One region of the Lysinibacillus sp. FW301-JW8 genome, then DNA from elsewhere that is predicted to be linked to it. Evidence: riboswitches for the same ligand, from Rfam matches in the RefSeq annotation. Region 1 holds a riboswitch; the other holds the start of a gene.
The links. Region 1 has a riboswitch for cyclic di-GMP ahead of AC3WOM_RS12340 (hypothetical protein). Riboswitches for the same ligand answer to the same signal wherever they lie in the genome.
Positions count from the first base shown of each region.

Region 2: it holds a riboswitch for cyclic di-GMP, as region 1 does, so the genes downstream of both, AC3WOM_RS10680 (amidase) here and AC3WOM_RS12340 (hypothetical protein) in region 1, are expected to answer to the same signal.

Region 1 covers NZ_JBYTBB010000026.1:52,352-60,449, forward strand. The annotation lists gene AC3WOM_RS12325 (malate synthase) at 239-1,093, shown strand; gene ltaS (lipoteichoic acid synthase) at 1,785-3,737, shown strand; gene AC3WOM_RS12335 (tRNA dihydrouridine synthase) at 4,072-5,055, shown strand; cyclic di-GMP riboswitch class I at 5,227-5,313, shown strand; gene AC3WOM_RS12340 (hypothetical protein) at 5,502-5,876, shown strand; gene AC3WOM_RS12345 (hypothetical protein) at 5,906-6,622, shown strand; gene AC3WOM_RS12350 (methyl-accepting chemotaxis protein) at 6,665-7,762, shown strand; gene AC3WOM_RS12355 (S1C family serine protease) at 8,014-8,098, shown strand, end outside.
Region 2 covers NZ_JBYTBB010000021.1:10,249-18,346, reverse strand. The annotation lists gene mce (methylmalonyl-CoA epimerase) at 1-181, shown strand, start outside; gene AC3WOM_RS10700 (acyl-CoA carboxylase subunit beta) at 187-1,734, shown strand; gene AC3WOM_RS10695 (hypothetical protein) at 1,877-2,830, shown strand; gene AC3WOM_RS10690 (M20/M25/M40 family metallo-hydrolase) at 3,183-4,298, shown strand; gene AC3WOM_RS10685 (chemotaxis protein CheW) at 4,325-4,813, shown strand; cyclic di-GMP riboswitch class I at 4,949-5,035, shown strand; gene AC3WOM_RS10680 (amidase) at 5,079-5,966, shown strand; gene nspC (carboxynorspermidine decarboxylase) at 6,132-7,271, opposite strand; gene AC3WOM_RS10670 (saccharopine dehydrogenase family protein) at 7,268-8,098, opposite strand, start outside.

The DNA.
Region 1 (8,098 bases):
TGTAAATTTATAAAAAAATGTTATAATAGTCTTACAATTGTTTTTTTAAAATCGTATTTCGAATTCCGCTGTCCTTTTTTACAGATAGAATTTGGATACGTTTTTTTATTATCCTTTTTTAAGCCGAAGAAAAAAATTAAAACAGTTATGTGAGCATTAAAGGAAGTTAGTTGAATAAAATTATTAATTTACTATCTAATAGTAACTGGGTTTTTATTTCATAAGGAGGACTAGAATAATGAATCTAATCAATAAGAAAGTTACACACAAGCGTTTTGGCATGGGTAGTATAGTTAAACATAATGAAACTAGTATTGAAATAAATTTCGCATCGGAAAATAAAATGTTTGTTTTCCCTGATGTATTTGGAACGCACCTAAAACTACATGATAAAAGTGATGCTAATTCACTTGATAAAATAATACAAAAAAAGGAGATGGAACGAAAGGAGGAAGAACGGAAGAAAGAAGAGGAAAAAAAACTACAACGAAAATACCAGGAACTTCGCTTAGAGCACGAAAAACTTATGAAACATCATAAACTTCATCCAGAATCACAAATGGTTTTTAGGTGTGACACAGAAGAACGAAATAGTTCTTTTTCAGAGTGGAAGGTTTTTTCGGGCGCAATAAAAAGTGGTAATAACAAGGGGAAGCCAAACAAACCCATCCGCTTGCATCAAAATAGTGCTGTCCTGTTAACAGCAATAGATTCCGGCATGCCTGAAAAAGCCAGACATATCTTAGGTGTCTATATGGTGAATGAAGATTTTATCGGTAAGCTTTGTGAAGATGGAAATATTCTTGCTCATTCAAAATACAGAATCCAACTTACAGAACAGGAATCGGATCAGCTACTTTTTTGGCAATATTATGTAGATAAAAAATCCCCTGACAAAATGACATGGAATACAGGTAAATACCGTTATTTTGATAATTTATGGATGGCTCAAATTTTACTTGATATAGTTTCGTTGAAAAGTAACACAGAGGAACGAGAGCTGGCACAACAATTTTTTAAACATTTTTGTAAAATGAACCAGATAACAGTTCAAGATTTAGCAAAGCCTAATGGCGCATTAATGCGTATTTAGACGTTAGCCCAAAGATAATAAGAATGACAGGGGACTGACATATTTTCCTATCTATCACTAATGCCGAACAGTACTTGGCTTTGTTTGCTAACAAACGTGTGGAGTTAATATAATAATCATTTATCAAGAACGAATTCTTATTAAAGGAATTCGTTCTTTTTGTATTGAAAAATGAATAAAGATATTTTTGGTTGAATTTATTGAGCGAATGAAGTGGGACTGTAAAAGATGGAAGTAAAGTGATATGAACGAATTATGGGAAGGTTTATGATGATTAAAATTTGTTTATTGAAAGGGATTTTTGCAAAAACAATCGATATATACTAGGAAAACAAAGATATTATCCTCCCATATGTTGACCTGGTATTATGCATAATATATGAAAATTCATCTGAAATAAAGTATTGGAAATTAGACTGAACTGAGGACAGCGCAAGAGCTGACATTCTGCCACTTAAAAAACAACAAATGTTAGTTAAAAAACCAACATTTGCAAGGTTTTTTATTACAGAATTTATGTGAATTGGCAATAATTATACTAATTGTCTTTTACGCTATTAACAACTTGACAGAAATCTAAATGGGGAGTAAGCTACATAAGCTGCAAAAAAAGTTATTGTGAAGTAACATTTTTTAAAATGCAATACTTATTTTAGATTTAAATTTAGATAAGTAAAAGGCAGGTGCAAAAATGAGAAATCTAGTAAGTAAAAAAGATGATCTATTACACAACTTTTTAGGAATATATTTATTAGCTGTTTTAATGCTATGGATTAAAACATATATCAGTCAACTATCACAATTTGACCTAGGCGTGGAAGGAATCATACAACAATTCCTTTTACTAATAAATCCACTAGGTTCAGCAATGCTATTTCTAGGATTTTCATTTTTATTTAGAGGAAAACGAAAATATACATCACTAGTTGTCATTTACACTTTGATGTCTATTCTTTTATATGCCAATATTGTTTATTACCGATTCTTTAGTGATTTCATTACATTGCCTACACTTTCCCAAACGCAGAACTTTGGAGATTTAGGTGGTAGTGTGCTTTCTTTACTAAAGCCTTATGATATCTTGTTCTTTGTGGATGTATTTTTAATGTTTTACCTACGATTCTCAAGAAAAATACAAAAAGATACCAATCGTTTTGGTTATAAAAAAGCAATGACAATAATTGCATTTGCATTAGTAGTATCAATCCTTAATTTAGGGCTAGCAGAAACTAGTCGCCCGCAACTATTAACGCGAGGTTTTGATAGAAACTATATTGTGAAATATTTAGGAATGTATAACTATACGATTTATGATTCAGTAGAAACGATGAAAGCATCTTCACAGAGAGCTTTGGCGGATAGTAGTGATATTACAGAAGTGATTAACTATACAAAATCTAACTACGCTAAACCTAATGCAGAATATTTTGGTGCAGCAAAAGGCATGAACGTTATCTATTTACATTTAGAATCATTCCAAAACTTTCTTATCAACTATAAATTAAACGGTGAAGAAGTTACACCATTTTTAAATTCATTAACAAAAGATAAGAATACAATGTATTTTGATAATTTCTTCCATCAAACAGGACAAGGTAAAACGTCCGATGCAGAATTTATGCTAGAAAATTCTTTATTTGGGTTACCACAAGGCTCTGCTTATATTACAAAAGCACAAAATACGTACCAGGCAGCTCCTAGTATTTTAAGAGATTATGGTTATACATCAGCTGTATTCCATGGTAATAACGGAAGTTTCTGGAACCGAAATGTGATTTATAAATCATTTGGTTACGACAAATTCTTTGATGCTAGTTATTATAACACGGGTTCTTCAGATGACATGGCTGAATATGGTTTGTTGGATAAACCTTTCTTTGAACAATCTCAAAGTCTTTTAAGCTCCTTACCACAACCTTTTTATACGAAATTAATTACGGTAGGGAACCACTATCCATATAAAATGGATCAAGGCTTAGTAACAATTGATAAAGCTAATACTGGAGATGTAAGTGTTGATAATTATTTCCAAACAGCTCGTTATGCAGATGAAGCAATCGAACAGGTCTTCAATCAATTAAAACAATTAGGCTTATATGATAATACGATGATTGTTCTTTATGGTGACCATTACGGTATTTCCGATAATCATAATGCAGCGATGGAGCAAGTGATTGGGAAAGAAATTACACCATATGAAAGTACTAATTTACAACGCGTACCATTATTCATACATGTTCCCGGAATACAAGGTGGAACCAACCATACTTATGGTGGACAAACAGACCTTCTTCCAACGTTATTGCATTTACTGGGGATTGATACGCAAAAATTTGTTCAATTTGGCTCAGACTTATTATCAGAAGAGCATAATGAAATTGTGCCTTTTAGAAATGGCGATTTTGTCAGCCCTACGATTTATTCAATTAATGAAAAATATTATGATAATAAAACAGGTTTACTACTAGATGACAGTCAATTAGAGTCTGCAAAAACTATCAAAAATGAAGTAGATCGTAAATTAGAATTGTCTGATAAAGTCGTGAATGGTGATTTATTGAGATTCTATACGCCAACAGGTTATACTCCAGTTGATCCTTCTCAGTATAATTACTCTAAAGATGAGAATGTAGAATCGAATTAATGATTGCAATTTGCTGGGCAGTTCAAGAAAAAGTGTTTGATATCAAAGAATTTATGATCCGAACAGCTTTATGATATCTTACTGTTATCTTGAATTGCCTTTTTAAATGTTATTTTTGTATAAGAATTATTCCACACATTGTAAAACCGTAGATGGTTGAAGTTGGCATAATAGAAAAGCAGTTGATATAGAAAATCTATACCATCTGCTTTTTTGCGATTTTCACAAATTATAAATGTCCAAAAGTACTTGTGTTTGATAATAAGTTATTAAGCATGATATAAGTGTAAATGAACTTTATATTTTTTAACCGAGAGTTTGAAGTTGTATTATAGTGAGAGGATTTGGATTTGAAATGATAGATAATTTTTGGCGTGATTTACCACGTCCATTTTTCGTGCTTGCACCAATGGAAGATGTGACAGATGTTGTTTTTCGTCACGTAGTAAACGAGGCTGGTCGACCGGATGTATTTTTCACAGAGTTTACAAACTCGGATAGCTATTGTCATCCAGAGGGCATGAAAAGTGTGCGTGGTCGTTTGATTTTTACAGAAGATGAACAACCAATGGTGGCACATATTTGGGGGGATAATCCGGAATATTTCCGTCAAATGAGTGTTGGTATGGCAGAACTAGGATTTAAAGGAATCGATATTAATATGGGTTGCCCTGTACCGAATGTGGCATCAAGAGGGAAAGGTAGTGGCTTGATTCTGCGTCCAGACGTTGCGGCAGAACTTATACAAGCAGCTAAAGCGGGAGGATTGCCTGTCAGCGTGAAAACACGACTTGGCTATAACGATGTAAATGAGTGGGAGCAGTGGCTAACACATATTTTAAAACAGGATATTGCAAATCTTTCTATTCATTTACGAACAAGAAAGGAAATGAGCCAAGTAGATGCGCATTGGGAGCTAATTCCAAAAATCAAAAAATTACGTGATCGTATTGCACCAAATACGCTACTAACAATCAATGGAGATATTCCTGATCGTCAAACTGGGCTGCAGCTTGCTGAACAATATGGTATTGATGGCGTTATGATTGGAAGAGGTATTTTTAAAAATCCTTTTGCTTTTGAAAAAGAGCCAAAAGAGCATAGCAGTAAAGAGTACCTTAATCTTTTAAGATTACAGCTTGATCTTCAAGATCAATATGTGGAAGTACTACCACGTTCAATCACAGGGCTGCATCGCTTTTTCAAAATTTATGTAAAAGGATTCCCTGGAGCTGCTGAACTAAGAAATCAACTGATGAATACGAAATCAACAGATGAAGTGCGTGCATTGCTTGAGAACTTTGAAAAAGAATGTTGATGGGCAGTGAAATGATATAACTTTCAACAAGTTTGTGAAAAAATGAATTTGAGAAATCCTCTAATTCATCTGATATTATTAGGAGTAAATTACTAAATGTCGACAAAAATTGACAAGTCCTTTATAATGTAATTGTAATATATCAATGTGATGTTAGTATTATTTTTATAAAATTGAAAAAGGCAAACTTATCGAAAGATAAGGACGCAAAGCTACGAGTCTAAAATCCCCTTGGATAATGATAGTCGGGTTGCCAAGATAATAAGTGTTTTTGGCTATCCTAATTATGTTCAAGGATAGTTTTTTTGTGGAAAAAATAAATAGACGATGCCTATCAATCGTAGCTACAGATGTAATTATATTGAAATGTATGTATTTAGTGATATTTATAGAATAATACTAACAGCAGCAAATAAAGTTAGAAAGTTATAAAAAGGAGATTTGAGATGATAGTCGTTGATAAAGAGAAATATAAGATGGCGGTTTATGAGGCAAAAAAGGAGGTACACGTCCAAATAATAGGGTTTATTAAAGCAGCTCTTGTAGAGCAATATTTAAAAGATTTGGAAGAAACAGTGGCTAGAGTACAAAAAACTACATTTACTTTAGTTTTTGATGCAACATATCAATCACCCCTACCTTCAAAGGTTTCCACAGAGCTAGGACAAACACTAATGTTTTATGCATCTCTAGGCTTCAAAGATATATTTATTGTTAATCCAGCATCTAAAATTGCATATGTGCAAGTGCGAAATGCTTTAGAGACAGTTAATTTCCCAGGAACAGTAGTCGACAATGTTTCGCAATTACCAGTTCGTTAACTATATTCACATTTTGAAAAGAGGAATTTATGATGCAAACAGTTCAAGAATTATATACATATGAAATACTTACAAAGAACCAATCAGATTTAATTGAACAGGCAGCAGAATGTTTAGCTAAAACATTTATTGGAGTTGATGTTGCTGGCAAATGGGTGCAAGAGCCGATTATTGGCTACGCCTTACAACTTCCTTATGAAGATTTCTATCAATTTACGAAGGAATATATTGAAGCAAATGTTCATCAAGGATACTGTGCTATTGCACTAGATAAAGAGCAAAAAGTCGTAGGTGCACTAGTTGGAGATACAAATGCCCTTGAAATAATGGAAGAAGATATTTTTGAAGGCACGTTTGCTAATATGAATATAGTCATGCATGTATTAGAGGATATTGATGAACGTTTCCTTGAAGATTATAAAAATCGTTATGGAAAAGATATGGAAGAGGGAGAGGTATTACATTTATTTTTATTAGGTGTAATTGCTGAGCATAATCGTCATGATATTGTACAAGGCTTAGGCGATATATTAGTAAAAAGAGCAACAAAAGAAGGCTTAAGATTAGTATTAGCAGAAGCAACAAATCCAAAATCACTGCGTTTAATGGAGAAGTATCATGACCTGACAAAATATGTAGACGTAGAAGGAAACTTTATTGTTCATAAATATGAAAGCAATGAACATCTAAGCAGTATTCCATCGACTGTAGCAGATGGAATTTACATCATTGTAAAAGAACTATAAAATTTCATCATTAATACATTAGTAGAATAGGAGATTTTTTTCATGGAAGCCATTATGCTAGGAATTATTGTAGTTTTAATATGTACATCTTTGTATTTTGCTTACCGCTATTTTTCACTTAAACGTCATGCCCATCTAAATAATGAGGAATTAAATGGAATGAACGAATTATCAGCAGGTCAAGTGAGTGAACAATTTTATAAATTTGCAAATAATATTAATGAAAAAGGTGAAAATCTTTCTGAGCATGGAGAATACGCAACTGAGAAGGCTGATACTGTAAGGGCAGCAATCGATGAGGTCGGTAAAGGGTTAAAAAAGCAGCTAGTTGCTACTGAAGAGAGCTCTACTTCTATCGAAGACATCACAGTGGCTATTGAAGAGCTGTCTATAAGATCAAACCAAATTTCTGAACAATCGAATACAACGTTAGAATTAACGCAAGAAGGAAACGATAAGTTAAAAGATTCGCTGGTGAAAATGGAGCAATTTAATCAAACGATTAATACGACATTTGATGCCATCAATATACTTGGAGAAAAATCGTTAGAAATAGGAAACATTGTTAAAGTAATTACTGGGATTTCAGATCAAATAAATTTATTAGCATTAAATGCAGCTATCGAAGCAGCCCGTGCAGGTGAACACGGTAAAGGGTTTGCAGTAGTTGCTGATGAGGTTCGTAAATTAGCTGAGCAATCTCGTCAGTCAGCCGATGAAGTTTCAAATATTGTGAAAAATATTCAAGATGAGACGAACAAGGTTGTAACATCAATGAAGCAAGGAACAGAAGAGTTTGAACAAACAAATATAAAAATTTTAGAAATCGGAAAGATGTTCGAAAAAATTGTAGATACTACAAAAATTATTGCTGAAAATAATGCCAATTCATCTGCAAGTACAGAAGAATTATCTTCAAGCTCTCTACAAATTGTGGCAGCTATGAAGGATATTTCTTTTATTTCTCGAGAGTCAGTTGAAATGTTTGAAGAGTTAGTTGGAATTAGCGATGATGAGTTAAATACAATGGAAAAACTTGTTCAAGAAGCAGAGCATCTTGTATATTTAAAAAATGATGCAGAAAAAATACTTCTTTCATTAAATCATGGTGTTGAAACAGAAAAAGCTAGAGCGGTTTAAGAGGCTAATTAGGTGCCATTCCACAAAAAGAATTACTAACAGAAGTATGACAAAGGCGCTTTACGAAATCCAAAACCTTTAACGATAAAAAAAGTAAATAGTTTTCTCAATAGTTCAATTTAGCAAGAACGGGTCCTCTAGAAGGATTCGTTCTTTTTCATTTAATTGAATAAAGGATTTAGAGGAATATAAGCGAATTGTATATAAGTGCCAAATATATAAATTTACGTGCTTATAGGAGTTGTATAAATATGATTGTGACAACTAGACCTTTAAAAATTAAATATAAAAAGCCAGACAATCCTCTTCAGGAGTTTATGCAAAATACTCAATACA
Region 2 (8,098 bases), on a different contig from region 1:
AGCTTTCGGTGTGACAGGGATTCGTGAGCGTATGGCAGAGCTTCGTGAAAAAGGCGTGCGTCTTTTATCAGAAGAGCCAGGACCAGGTGCTGGTGGTGCAGAGGTAGCCTTCATGCATCCTAAATCATCTTTCGGTGTACTATATGAATTATGCGATAAAAGTGGAAAAGGGGATAAGTGATTAGTATGGATATGTTCGACAAAATTAATGAGTTATATGACCGTAAGACGGTAATTGAACTTGGTGGTGGCTATGAGCGCATCGACAAGCAACATGAAAAAGGTAAATTAACTGCTCGTGAGCGCATTGAATTATTGCTGGACGAAGATACATTTTTCGAGATCAACCCATTCATTACACACCGTACAGTAGACTTCGGTATGGACAAGATGGAAGGACCTGGTGATGGTGTAGTTACTGGTTTCGGTAAAATTAATGGACGTTCTGTTTACTTATTCTCTCAAGATTTCACTGTATTTGGTGGAGCGCTTGGTGAAATGCATGCGAAAAAAATGGCCACAGTAATGGATCTTGCTGCTAAAAATGGTACACCATTCATTGGTATTAATGATTCTGGTGGTGCACGTATTCAAGAAGGAGTACTTTCACTTGATGGATACGGTCATATTTTCTATCGTAATGCTATCTACTCTGGCGTAATCCCACAAATTTCAGTAATTATGGGACCATGTGCTGGAGGAGCAGTTTATTCTCCAGCCATCACAGACTTTATCCTAATGGTTGATAAAACATCTCAAATGTTCATTACAGGACCTAAAGTAATTGAAACAGTTACAGGTGAAAAAATTTCTGCTGAAGATTTAGGTGGTTCTAAAGTAAATAACGCTGTAAGTGGTAATGCACACTTCCGTGCACCATCTGAAGAAGAAGCAATCGATCAAATTAAAAAACTATTAAGCTATCTTCCACAAAATAATAAAGAAAAAGCACCACGTCAGGCACGTCCAGAGGGTGATGACTACCGCCCTGAAATCGTGGATACTGTGCCGATCGAAACAACTCGTCCTTATGATGTACGTAGAGTAGTTGAGCAAGTAGTGGACGAAGGCTCATTTATGGAAGTTCACTCAGAATTTGCGAAAAACGTAGTAGTAGGTTTTGCACGTATTGCGGGTGAATCTGTTGGTCTTGTATGTAATCAACCAAAAGTACTTGCTGGTGGACTAGATATCGATTCTTCTGACAAAGCGGCTCGTTTCATCCGTACATGTGATGCATACAATGTTCCAATCATCACATTTGAGGACGTTTCTGGCTTTTTCCCAGGTGTTAAACAAGAACATGGTGGAATTATCCGTCATGGAGCAAAAATTCTTTATGCATACTCTGAAGCAACTGTACCGAAAATTACAGTTATTTTACGTAAAGCATACGGTGGTGCTTATGTTGCACTTAACTCAAAATCAATTGGAGCTGACCTCGTATTTGCTTGGCCAAACGCTGAAATTGCCGTTATGGGTGCAGCAGGTGCAGCAAATATTATCTTTGCACGCGAAATTGCAAAATCGGATGATCCAGAAGCAACACGTGCAGCGAAAATTGAGGAATACAAAGAAAAATTCGCAAACCCATATGTTGCAGCATCTCGCGGTATGGTAGATGATGTCATTGATCCACGTGATACACGTATTAAGCTAATTCAAGGCTTAGATATGCTTTCAAATAAGCATGAATCACGTCCAGAGAAAAAGCACGGAAACATTCCACTATAAAATTAGTACAAGTCCAGTAGCCATTTGGTTGCTGGGCTTTCCTTTTGATTCAAAAAAAATGACGAAAAATGATAAAAGATGACAGATAATTGAAACATTTATTCTTTTCATCCGTACAAATAAATAAGAGGAGTTGGGATGAATGGAATGGAGACAGTTACAAAATGAACAGGAAATAATACATGCACAATTAAGAAATATCAGTAGATTAAATGAACAAAAGCTATTAATTGAAAAGCAACTTGAGCGTGCACAACAGGACATTTACAAACACTCTATAGCACTCAATCACATTCGAACGAAACTTGATAAATTAGAAGGATTTTCGTTTATGAATTTGATTCGTACGTGGACGGGGCAACAAGATGAGCTACGAACAGAGAAAATTGATAAAGCAGCCGTTCTTGAATTAAAAATAAATGAAGCAAAGAAAATGCAAGAAGATTTAACAAACGATTTAGCACAAGCTAAGTCAAAGCTTACTGAAATTAATGAACAACATTTACAAGAAGCTTTAAGCCAGCTGAATGCTAAAAAGAAAAATTACTTACAAATACATGAACCAGAGCAAGCAAAAAAATTAGAGCGATTAGCGCATGAGGAAATAATAACGAAGCAATTAATTGTGGAAATGAAGGAAGCAGAAGAGGCTGGTGAAACTGCATTAACAAAGCTTGGGCAAGCAGCGGCTTCCCTACATTCCGCTAATGGTTTTTCAACATGGGATACGTTTTTGGGAGGTGGACTTATTGCTACGCATTTAAAGCATGATGCACTTAATCAGTCTGAAAATTATCTTCACGATGCACAAATTGCTTTACAGCGATTTCATAATGAACTTCTTGACGTCCATGATTTATCAACGAAATCATTACATGTTGAAACAGATGGTTTTGTAAAATTTGCAGACTATTTCTTTGATGATATTTTCTCAGCTTGGTCTGTTCACTCTAAAATTTCAACTGCTAGGGAGCAAGTATCCCGTGTGCAAGATGATGTACATAATACAATTTGGCGTTTACAGGATAAGCATCATAAAGCGGTTGAACATCTTCAGTCACTTGAGCGAGAAAAAGAGGCTATCTTTCAACTATAAGAAGCTTGTGGAAAGGGATAAACCCCTTCTTTCACAGGCTTTTTATCTTCATTCAGCAAATATTTTTTGTATCATCTGTGCGAAAGCGAAGCGACAGCAACAACACACGACCGAGTGACCAACATCATGCTACTGGTGCTGCGTTAGCACTACGTTTTCGCGCAAAACATCTGCAGGTCTAAGCACAAAGCCGATTCCGGACGTAATTATGCCGAGGCATAATTGATCTCCTTCTCCTTCCAAAAATTAGTCTCGTTCTGCTAGCGAATTATTTCAACTCCTCAAACGTTGTGCTAAAATAATACATATACTATAACGTGGCAATACACGTAAACTAAGGGAGTCTTACAACATGACAAGTCGTTTAGTGGAAGAGTTTTTCGAGCTCGTACAAATTGATTCAGAAACAAAATATGAGCATGTAATTGCACCGATTTTAATGGACAAATTAACAGCGCTTGGTTTTTCAGTAGAACAGGATGATGCCCATACACGTAATGGACATGGAGCAGGCAATATATTGGCTACTTTAAAAGGTTCATTAGATGTTGAACCAATTTATTTTACTTCTCATATGGATACGGTTGTACCAGGTAAAGGAATTAAACCTTCTTTACGTGAGGATGGTTACATTGTGTCAGATGGTACTACAATTTTAGGTGCTGATGATAAAGCTGGATTAGCGGCATTGCTAGAAATGGTGAAGCGTTTAAAAGAGCAGAATATTGAGCATGGAGATATTGAATTTATCATCACTGCAGGTGAGGAAAGTGGACTTGTAGGTGCTAAAGAATTAGATCCATCTAAAATTAAAGCTAAATATGGCTTTGCAGTGGACAGTGATGGCAAAGTGGGTGGAATTGTCACAGCAGCACCCTATCAAGCAAAAATCTTCGCTAAAATTATTGGCAAAACTGCCCATGCTGGTGTGGCTCCAGAAAAAGGAGTGTCAGCGATTACAGTTGCTGCCAAATGTATTGCACAAATGAAGCTAGGTCGCTTAGATGAAGAAACTACAGCAAATATTGGCCGTTTTGAGGGTGGTCAGGCTACGAATATTGTATGTGATGAAGTGAATATTCTTGCAGAGGCTCGCTCAATTGATAAAACGAAGCTCGATGCTCAAACGAAGCATATGCAGGAGACATTTGAACAAATATCTGCATCACTGGGAGCACGTGCTGAAGTTGAAGTCAAACTTATGTATCCAGGATTCCGAGTAACTGAAACAGATAAAGTCGTTCAAATCGCAATGGCAGCAGCACGTAACATTGATCGCACGCCAACGCTTGGTATTTCCGGAGGAGGCTCAGATGCAAATGTGATTGCAGGGTTTGGTATCCCTACGGTCAACCTTTCTGTAGGCTACGAAGATATTCATACAACAAATGAAAAAATTCCAGTAGAAGAATTAGAAAAATTAGCAGATTTACTAGTTGAAATTGTCAAAGAGTCTGCAAAAAAATAACAGCAGAAATTGAAGGATGTGACCGCATGGAGAGCGTAAAAGCAGTAGTATTTGCTTGTGGGACTGAGGAATATGCAGTGCCTGTGGAACAAGCAATTTCGATTGAAAAATTAGAGCATGTAACACCAATTCCTCATTTACCTAATTATCTTCTAGGCTTCACAAGAATTCGTGGTGAGCTTGTACCAGTGCTTGATTTTGAACGTATTCTTTATAATCGTTCTTCAAATGCTGCAACAGCACGTATTATAGTATTAAATACAGATGTTGTGAATTATGGATTACTCGTAACAGAGGCACGTGAAATTCTAGATTTTGACACGTCTATCTTACAGCAGATGGGACTTGTCAACTATTCAAAAACACGTTATTTTACAGCAGTAGCAAACCTAGAAAATCGTATGATTACTTATGTAGACCCAAAAATACTAGTCAATTCACTAGAAGGAATTCGTGAAATTATTAATTACTTGCATAAAATGCTTGAAAATGAACAAGAAAACGTAGATGCTTGAATGCTCTACGTTTTTTATTTTCTATAGTAAAAATAACCCGTAGATTTATTATTTGATTCCAGCGTATTTATGATTATTATGCATTTTTCCTACAGACATTTTTATTTTTCCAATGTATGATAAAAGTAAGAAAACAACTGTAAAAGGCAAACTTGTTGAAAGGGAAGAACGCAAAACCATGAGTCTAAACACTATTCTAGTGCATGATTTCATGTTACCAGGATCTGTTATAGGAGCCTTGGCGAATAGAATGGAGCTGTAAGATATGAAACGTTATTCACTATTAACAATAACTATTGTTATTTTTGTTACCATTGCCAGTGCGTTTGGACTATCATTTGGGAAGGTAGATGCAGTGACTGTGGAAGATAAGGCTACTTGGTTATGGGATACATCAAAAATTATTGAGGATGAGGCAGGAGTACTCTTATTTTTAGAGAATAAACAAGTAAACAAACTTTATTTACAGATTGATATGGATATAGTAAATGCCGATTATAAGCGCTTTATTGGTCACGCAACAGCAAAGGGCATCAAAATATATGCATTGGATGGAGCGCCAGATTGGGTATCCAAAGAAGGCTATAAAATGCAGGATCAGCTGTTTGATTGGTTACATACATACAATAGAAATGCTGAAGTAACAGAGCAATTTTCAGGTGTTCATCTTGATGTAGAGCCATACTTAAATAGTGGATGGAGTCACAATCGGACACAAACAATTGAATCCTATCAAGCACTTCTTACAAAAGCCAAAAGGGAAACCAAGCAGTTACATTTACCTTTGGAGGCCGATATGCCATTTTGGTTTGATGAAATTAAATTCAACAATCAATTTGGAAAAGGATTACTAGCAGAATGGGTGATAAACCAAGTAGAGAGTGTTTCTATTATGGCTTATCGAAATGCTGCAAAAGAAATTATTAAAGTTGTGCAACATGAAGTAGCCTATGCTAAGAAAGTTAACAAATCCATTGTTATTAGTGTTGAAACAGGGGCATTAGATGATGGTCAAAATATTACTTTTTATGATGATGGTGAAGCTTATATGAATAAACAACTAGCACTTGTTCAACGTCACTATGCCAAAAAAACAAGCTATCAAGGGGTTGCTATTCATCATGTTGATAGTTGGATGAATATGCAGCCATAATAAGAGCAAAGTACACTTAAAACCTATTCGAAGTTGAATGATGTAAAACACTAAGACTATTTTTCTTGAGTTAGGAGGAAAGTAGTCTTTTATAACCCAAAGTAGTTAACAACAAAACACCTCCAACCCAAGCATTCAGCTTAGTTGGAGGTGTTTGCCATTTGATTAAGAAAGTCGACCGCTATAGTCTTCAAATGTAAATTCACGAATGACTTTAATGCCTTCTTCATCATTGTAAGAAACGATTGAAGGTAAGTTGACACCGTTAAACATATGATTTTTCACCATTGAATAATGGGCCATATCCGTAAATACAAGACGATCACCTGGTTTTAATGGCTGCTCAAATGAATAATCGCCAATTACATCACCAGCAAGACATGTAAGTCCACCTAGGCGATATGTGTGGGCTAATTCATTAGCTTGACCAGAACCAATAATCATTGGACGGTAGGGCATTTCAAGTACGTCAGGCATATGACATGTTGCTGATGTATCTAAAATAGCAAGATCCATCCCATTTTCTTGGATATCAAGCACGGTAGCTACTAAATAACCAGTATTAAGGGCTACTGCTTCACCTGGCTCTAAATACACAAGCAGGTTATATTTTTCTTGCACATAATTAATGATGTTCACAAGCTTCTCTACATCATAATCTTCACGTGTAATATGGTGTCCTCCACCAAAGTTCAACCATTTCATTTGGTGTAAAACATCACCAAATTTTTCTTCTACTACTTCAATAATACGCTCTAACGTATCTGAATTTTGTTCACACATCGCATGGAAATGTAAGCCATCAATACCTTCAAGCTGGGATTTATCAAAGTTAGCCAAAGTTGTTCCAAGACGGGAATTCGTATAGCAAGGATCGTATAGTGCTGTTTCAATTTCCGAGTACTCAGGATTCACACGAATACCACATTCAATTGTTTTACCAGCAGATTTCACTTTATCCTTGAACTGAGCCCATTGGTTAAATGAGTTAAACACGACGTGATCTACATAGCCAAGCAGCTCGTCCATTTCATGCTCAATATAAGCAGGAGCATAAACATGAACTTCTTTGCCCATTTTTTCATAGCCAAGACGTGCTTCATGCAGTGAGCTGGCTGTTATGCCAGCTAAATATTCCCCTACTAAAGGGAATGTTGAATGCATAGAGAAACCTTTAAGGGCTAGTAAAATGCGGCAGCCTGTGCGATCTTGAATTGATTTTAAAAGCTCAAGATTTTTTGTTAATAATCGCTCATCCACTACATAAGAAGGGGATGGAACTTTTGAAAAATCAATTGGTTTCATCGGCTTAATTCCTTTGCATCTAAATCAAGGTCAAGTAACTCTGGGTTATGGCTTTCTTGCCATGGTAGACCCCATTTATTTAATGCATCCATGAACGGATCTGGATTGAAATCTTCTACATTCCAAACACCTGGTTTGCGCCATTCACCGTTCATCACAAGCATTGCACCAATCATAGCTGGTACGCCAGTTGTGTAAGAAATCGCTTGTGAACCAACTTCGTTATAGCATTCTTCGTGGTCGCATACGTTGTATACATAATACGTTTTTTCTTTGCCATCTTTTAGACCGCGAATGATACAACCGATATTTGTTTTACCTTTTGTACGTGGTCCAAGAGAAGCTGGATCTGGTAATACCGCTTTAAGGAAGTGGATTGGTTGAATCATTTGACCCTCAAATTCGATAGGTTCGATTGATGTCATGCCAACGTTTTCTAATACTTTTAAGTGTGTTAAGTATTTTTCAGAGAACGTCATCCAGAAGCGGATTTGTTTTAAACCTTTGATATTTTTCGCAAGTGATTCAAGCTCTTCATGGTATAGAAGGTAAATATCTTTTGGTCCGATTTCTGGTAAGTTATAAACTTCTTTTTTCTCAAGTGGTGCTGTTTCAACCCACTTGCCTTCTTTCCAGTAACGACCATTCGCTGTAATTTCGCGAATGTTAATTTCTGGATTGAAGTTTGTTGCGAAATGATAACCATGATCTCCCGCATTTGCATCCACGATATCGATATAGTGGATTTCATCAAACTCATGTTTTTGCGCATGAGCTGTGAAAACGCCTGTTACACCTGGATCAAAACCGCTACCAAGTAATGCAGT